Linked DNA regions of Maricaulis maris. The protein of the gene in region 2 interacts with the protein of the main gene of each other region in a pairwise test. Links are inferred from orthologs where the notes say so. Each region holds a gene or a part of one and is shown on either strand. Other genes may lie near its edges.

The links.
Region 1: the proteins of leuS (region 2) and ligA interact in binary tests that used the Escherichia coli proteins (3 or more experiments, as listed by UniProt). The link is inferred for Maricaulis maris from one-to-one orthologs.

The regions. Positions count from the first base shown.
Region 1 is NZ_AP027270.1:2,176,766-2,179,983, forward strand. What follows is about bases 318-3,218. They hold ligA (NAD-dependent DNA ligase LigA), read right to left. Parts: upstream 2,871-3,218; coding sequence 765-2,870; downstream 318-764. Other genes in these bases: AAA969_RS10355 (ATP-binding protein), read left to right, coding at 318-756; recN (DNA repair protein RecN), read right to left, coding at 2,907-3,218. Outside these bases: more of AAA969_RS10355, read left to right, coding at 1-317. UniProt on the Escherichia coli protein: DNA ligase that catalyzes the formation of phosphodiester linkages between 5'-phosphoryl and 3'-hydroxyl groups in double-stranded DNA using NAD as a coenzyme and as the energy source for the reaction.
Region 2 is NZ_AP027270.1:3,013,420-3,016,883, reverse strand. Bases 280-3,426 are described here. They hold leuS (leucine--tRNA ligase), read right to left. Parts: upstream 3,079-3,426; coding sequence 481-3,078; downstream 280-480. Other genes in these bases: AAA969_RS14395 (DUF3576 domain-containing protein), read right to left, coding at 3,134-3,426; lptE (LPS assembly lipoprotein LptE), read right to left, coding at 280-475. Also shown: more of lptE, read right to left, coding at 1-279; more of AAA969_RS14395, read right to left, coding at 3,427-3,464.

The DNA.
Region 1 (3,218 bases), 840 kb from region 2 along the record:
ACACGCGCGGAGGCGAGCGATGGCTGGCTGACCACGCTCTCGGTCACCGACACCGGAAGCGGCATCTCGCCAGACAAGCTGGAAACGATCTTCGAGCCCTTCCACCAGGCCGACGCCTCGATCACGCGCCGCTATGGCGGCACCGGTCTCGGCCTGTCGATCAGTCGCCGGCTGGCGCGGTTGATGGGCGGCGACCTTGAAGCCGCGTCACAGCCCGGCAGCGGCAGCCGATTTGCCCTCACCCTGACCCTGCAACCCGGCCAGCTGGCGGCAGAGCCCGAGACCGCCGGGCCCGGTCCGCAGGCGCTGAACCTGTCCAGCCCGATCCGGGTGCTGTCGGTTGATGATGTCGCGACCAACCACATCGTGATGCGCGCCCTGCTGGAACAGGTGCTGGCTGGCGGCGAGGTCAGCATCGAGACGGCGAGTTCCGGAGCGGACGCGGTGCGCCTCGCGGGCGAACAGGCGTTCGACCTGATCTTCATGGACATACAGATGCCGGAGATGGACGGGGTCACGGCGACCCGTCTGATACGAACCAATTCGGCCAGCACCGGAAGCTGGATCGTCGCCGTCTCGGCAATCGAGGCGGAAGCCAGCGCCCGCCTCCTGCCTGCCGAGCTGTTTGATGCCATCCTGCCCAAACCGACCATGATCGCAGCGCTGCAGACGGTTCTGCAAGCCTGGCAGTCGGCGGGTCAGGACAACGACGTTTGGGCTGAGACGCCCGGGCTCGCCAGGCCATCCGAGGCCTGACGCCACGCCTACTCGCCGATTAACACGAACCACTCATCCTCGGTCAGCGTGGTGACGCCAAGCTCCGCGGCCTTCTTGGCCTTCGAGCCCGCGCCCGGCCCTGCCACCAGATAGTCCGTCTTGCCGGATACCGAGCCAGCCACCTTGGCGCCCAGCGATTGCGCCTTGGCCTTGGCTTCGTCGCGGGTCATCCGTTCAAGCGCGCCGGTGAAGACCACGGTCTTGCCGGCGACCGGGCTGTCATTGGCGACGGCTTCCGCATCCTCGATGGTGAGCTGGGCCTCGAGATGATCCAGCACCTCCCGATTATGGGCTTCGGTGAAATACTGGTCGAGCGCCTCGACGGCCGCCTTGCCGATCCCGTCAATACCCAGCATTTCAGCGCGCACGGCATCGTCGGCCAGATTCTCCGCGGCCGCACGAAAGGCCGTCCAGCTGCCATAGGTGCGGGCGAAAAGCGCTGACGTGTTCTCCCCGACATGGCGAATGCCAAGTGCGTTGAGGAAGCGGGCCAGAGCGATCGTCCGGCGCTCCTCGATCGAGGTGAAGAGATTGCGGATCGAGGTCTCGCCAAACCCGTCGCGCTCTTGCAGGGGCGGCGTGATCTCGCCGGCCTCATTGCGGGCTTTCAGCGTGAAGATAGCGGCCGGCTCGTCGATCAGGCCTTCCTCGTGGAAGGCCTCGATCTGCTTGGTGCCCAGGCCTTCGATATCGAAGGCCTTGCGCGAGACGAAATGCTTGAGTCGTTCCTTGAGCTGAGCACCGCAGATCAGGCCGCCCGTGCAGCGACGGACCGCATCCAGCTTGCCGGTCTTCTCGTCATGTTCGCGCAGGGCCTGACTGCCGCAGACCGGGCAGTCGGTTGGGAAATCAAACGGCGCACCGCGATCCGGCCGATCTGCATCGACCACCCGGACGACCTGGGGGATGACATCGCCGGCGCGCTGGATCACCACGGTATCACCGACGCGGATATCCTTGCGCTCGATCTCGTCCTGATTGTGCAGCGTTGCGTTGGTGACGACGACCCCGCCAACCGTGACCGGGGTAAGGCGGGCCACCGGGGTCAGCGCACCGGTCCGGCCGACCTGGATGTCGATCGCTTCAAGGACCGTGCTTGCCTGTTCGGCGGGAAACTTGTGGGCGATGGCCCAGCGCGGCGCACGGGCGACAAAGCCCAGCCGCTCCTGCCAGTCCAGCCGGTCGACCTTGTAAACGACCCCGTCAATGTCATAGCCGAGTCCAGCCCGCCTCGCCTCGATATCGCGATAGACATCGAGCAACGCCTCAACGCTGTCGCACCGCGCCATCAGCGGATTGATCGGGAAACCCATGGCACCGAGGCGTTCGACGGCCCCCATCTGCGTGTCAGACAGTGGCGCCGAGACCTCGCCCCAGGCATAGGCAAAGAAGCGCAGCGGGCGCTGTGCCGTCATCTTCGGATCGATCTGGCGCAATGACCCGGCGGCGGCATTGCGCGGGTTCTTGTAGGCATCCTTGCCCGCCTCGGCCTGGCGCTGGTTGAGGGCGGCGAAATCGGCATGGGACATGTAGACCTCGCCGCGCACCTCAACCACGTCCGACCAATCGCCCGGCGGCAGGGTCTGCGGGATTTCGTCGAGGGTCAGCAGATTTTGCGTCACATCCTCGCCGGTCTGCCCGTCACCGCGCGTCGCGCCATGGACCAGGCGGCCATTCTCGTAGCGCAGGCTGGCCGACAGGCCGTCAATCTTGGGCTCGGCGGTGACGGCGACGATCTCGTTCTCACTCAAACCAAGGAACCGCCGGATGCGGCCGACAAAGTCCGCCACATCCTCGTCATTGAAAGCATTGCCGAGCGACAGCATCGGCACGGCGTGGCGGATCTCGCCGAACTTGCCGGAAGGAGCCGCACCGACGCGCTGGGTCGGGCTGAACAGATCGACGAGGTGGGGGAAACGGGCCTCGATGGCTTCGACCTTCCGGCGCAGCGCATCATAGGTGGCGTCCGAGATTTTCGGCGCATCATTCTGGTAATAGGCCTTGTCGTGACCGGCGAGCTCACGGGCGAGGCGCGCATGCTCTGCGCTGGCCTCGGCCTCGCTCAGCTGGTCAACATCCTTGAGTGCGCTCATCGGTCCTGCCCTGCGGAATCAATTCAGGCCGACAGTCTAGGCCTCGACGGCCATCAGTGCATCGGCCTGGGCCCGCGCGGCATCAGTAATGTCAGCGCCGGAGAGCATGCGGGCAATCTCCTCGCGACGCGCTTCGCCATCGAGCTTGACCAGCGTCGTGCGAACCCCGCCCTGGCCGTCATCGGTCTTGACGATCTGCCAGTGGTGATCGGCCAGCGCGGCGACCTGGGGCGAGTGGGTCACGACCAGCGTCTGGCCACGTGAGGCCAGGCGTTTCAGCCGGCGGCCGACGGCATCGGCCACCGCGCCGCCCACGCCCTGGTCAACCTCGTCGAAGACCAGCACGAG
Region 2 (3,464 bases):
GCACGAGCTGACTGGCGATTCGTTCCGCAGCCAGCTGAGCGGCCCGCTCCGTCGCGTCGCGTTCGGCCGAAACCGAGGCATAGACCGAGAGCGGGACATTGTAGGAGGCTTCCGAGCGGACTGTTCCGGATACGACCGGATCGACATCCCCGTCGCGGAAGAGGCCATAATCAACAGTCAGGCCGATCGCATAGCGGGAGATCGCGGCGTCAGCGCCAACGCCGAGCGGTGAGCGGGTTGTGTCACTCTCGGTGCGCAAGATGTAGGGACCCGAGGCGTGGCGCGCTCCCATCCGGTCGAGCAGCGCTTCCTGGAGATGGAAGTCGACCTGTTCCCGGCCGGTCTCCACTCGGATATCGGACAGCGCCGCGCTGACGCCGGATTCGCCATACATCGGCGAGAAACCACAGCCTGACAGGGCGACACCTGCCGACGCGGCGATCATGATCAAGAGGGCGCGGCGGCTGGAACCCATGGTTTCTATCCTGCGACGATATTCACGATACGATCAGGTACCACGATAACCTTGCGGACAGTAAGCCCTTCCAGCGCGCGCTGGACGGTTTCGTCCGCCATTGCCATTGCTTCAACGACATCCTGGGCGGCGCCCTTGGGAGCCTCGATCTCAGTCCGCCGCTTGCCATTGACCTGAACGGGCAGGACGACGCTGTCGGCGACAAGAAGCGCGGCGTTTGCCTCGGGCCAGGCCGCATCAATGACCAGACCGTCTCCGCCGAGCAGGGCCCAGCATTCTTCGGCCAGGTGCGGGACGAAAGGCGCGATGATCCGGACCAGGATCCCCAGCGCCTCTGCCTTGGCCGCGATCCCGCCGGCGTCTGCCGGTTCGAACTTGCGCAGCACATTGACCAGGTCATGGACCTGCGCCACTGCGGAATTGAAGCGGAAGCCCTCGATCGACTCGGTGACCGACTGCAAGGCCTTGTGGGCGGCGCGGCGGATGTCGAGTGCCTCGCCGGTGGCGTCTTCAGCGACGGTCAGCGGTCCCGGTGCACCTTCCGGAAGGGAGTTTATCGTGCTCCACAGGCGCTGGATAAACCGCCAGACACCCTCAACACCACTATCGGTGTATTCGACGTCGCGTTCCGGCGGCGAATCCGAGAGGACAAACCAGCGGACGGCATCAGCGCCATAGCTTTCGATAAAGGCGTCCAGATCGACCACATTCTTCTTCGACTTGGACATTTTCTCGATCGAGCCCACCGTCACCGGCTTGCCCGTGGCAATCTCGACCATCCCGTTCTCGCCTTGGTCGACCTCCTCTGGAGACAGCCATTTGCCTTCGGCGGACTTGTAGGTCTCGTGGGTCACCATGCCCTGGGTGAACAGGCCGGCGAAAGGCTCACCGGACGACATGTTCATCAGGCCGGCATCATTCAGGGCCCGCGTGAAGAAGCGGGCATAAAGAAGGTGCAGGATGGCGTGCTCGATACCGCCGACATACTGGTCGACCGGCATCCAGTGCTCGGCGTCGCTGGCCAGGAAGGGTGTGTCCTCTGCCCAAGGCGAGGTGAAGCGCAGGAAATACCAGGACGAGCAGACGAAGGTGTCCAGCGTATCGGTTTCGCGCCGTGCCGGCTTGCCACAGGACGGGCAGTCCGTGTTCTTCCAGGTCGGATGACGCTCGAGCGGATTGCTCGGATGATCGAAGGTGACATCGTCGGGCAACTTGACCGGAAGCTGGTCCTGCGGGACCGGCACCACACCGCAATCACCGCAGTGAACCACCGGAATCGGGCAACCCCAATAGCGCTGGCGAGAGACCAGCCAGTCGCGCAGGCGATAGCTGGTTGCACCCTTGCCCAGCTTCAGGCTCTCGAGCTCGGCGATGGCGCGCTCGATGGCGTCCGTTGTCGAGAGACCGTCCAGGAAGCGTGAATTATAGATCGTACCCGGGCCGGTATAGGCCTCGTCTGTGATCACATGGCTCGCGGCATCGGCGTTCGGCGGCAGGACCACCGGATTGACAGGCAGGCCGTATTTGCGGGCGAAGTCGAGATCGCGCTGATCGCCGGCTGGCGACCCGAAAATGGCGCCAGTGCCGTAGCCGGAGAGTACGAAATTGGCCGACCAGACCGGCAATTCCCAAGTTTCATCAAAGGGGTGGCGTACCGTGATGCCGAGGTCGACGCCCCGCTTCGGCGCCTTCTCGATTTCTTCCGCGGTCGTGCCCATGCGCGCGCATTCGCGCATGAAACGGTCGATCTCCGGATCATCAGCGGCGAGCGCTTTGACTATCGGATGATCCGGCGCGAGCGCCAGGAAACTGGCGCCGAAGAGCGTGTCCGGGCGCGTTGTGAAAACGTCGATCGTCGCGCCGAACTCGGCAGACAGATCCGCGTCGGTCAGCGGAAAGCTGACTTCTGCACCGCGTGACCGGCCAATCCAGTTGGATTGCATGGTCCGGACCTTGTCCGGCCAGCGATCCAGTTCGTCGAGGGCGTCGGTGAGCTCGTCTGCATAATCGGTGATCTTGAAAAACCACTGGTCCAGCTCACGCTGGACGACGAGCGCGCCAGAGCGCCAGCCCCGACCGTCGATGACTTGTTCATTGGCCAGAACGGTCTGGTCCACCGGGTCCCAATTGACCTTGGCGGTCTTGCGATAGACCAGGCCCTGCTCCATCAACTTGATGAAGATCGCCTGCTGATGGCGGTAATAGGCGGGATCGCAGGTTGCGAACTCGCGGCTCCAGTCGAGCGCCAGCCCCAGACGCTGCAGCTGGCCCCGCATGGCGTCAATATTGTCGTAGGTCCAAGCGCCGGGATGCACGCCGCGATCTCGGGCGGCATTCTCGGCCGGAAGACCGAAGGCATCCCAGCCCATCGGGTGAAGCACGTCGAAGCCGCGCGCGCGCTTGTAGCGCGCCACGACGTCACCCATCGTGTAATTCCGGGAGTGGCCGACATGAATCCGACCCGACGGGTAGGGAAACATCTCGAGCACATAGTATTTCGGCTTGCCGCCCGATGCGATCGGCCCTTGGGCCTTGAATGCATCACAGGCATCCCAGGCCGACTGCCACTTGGGTTCGGCCTCGCGAGGATTGTATCGTGTCATGTCTGGCCCGCGGCCGCGCCGCGCCCCCGGTAATCGATCAGGCTTGGCAGCCGGACTAGTTTTCCAGCTGTGAAATGCGCAGTTGCCGCGCGCGGGTCAGGATCGCGTTTTCAATGTCGTAGGCGGTTTGAGCGCCCGTTTCGGCATCGATCCACTCGCCCGTCTCACTGCGGACCTGACGGAAGGCACTGACAGCCAGCGCATCGGCACGCAGACGCGTATCGAGGATGTAAACCGTCAGTTTGAAGCGCTCGTTCGCCATTTGCGGATTGGCGTACCAGTCGGTGACGATCACGCCACCAAACGGGTCGACTTCCGCCAGCGGCATGAAGCTGATCGTGTCGAGGCTCGCTCGCCACAGGAAGCCGTTCACCCCGATGCCTTCG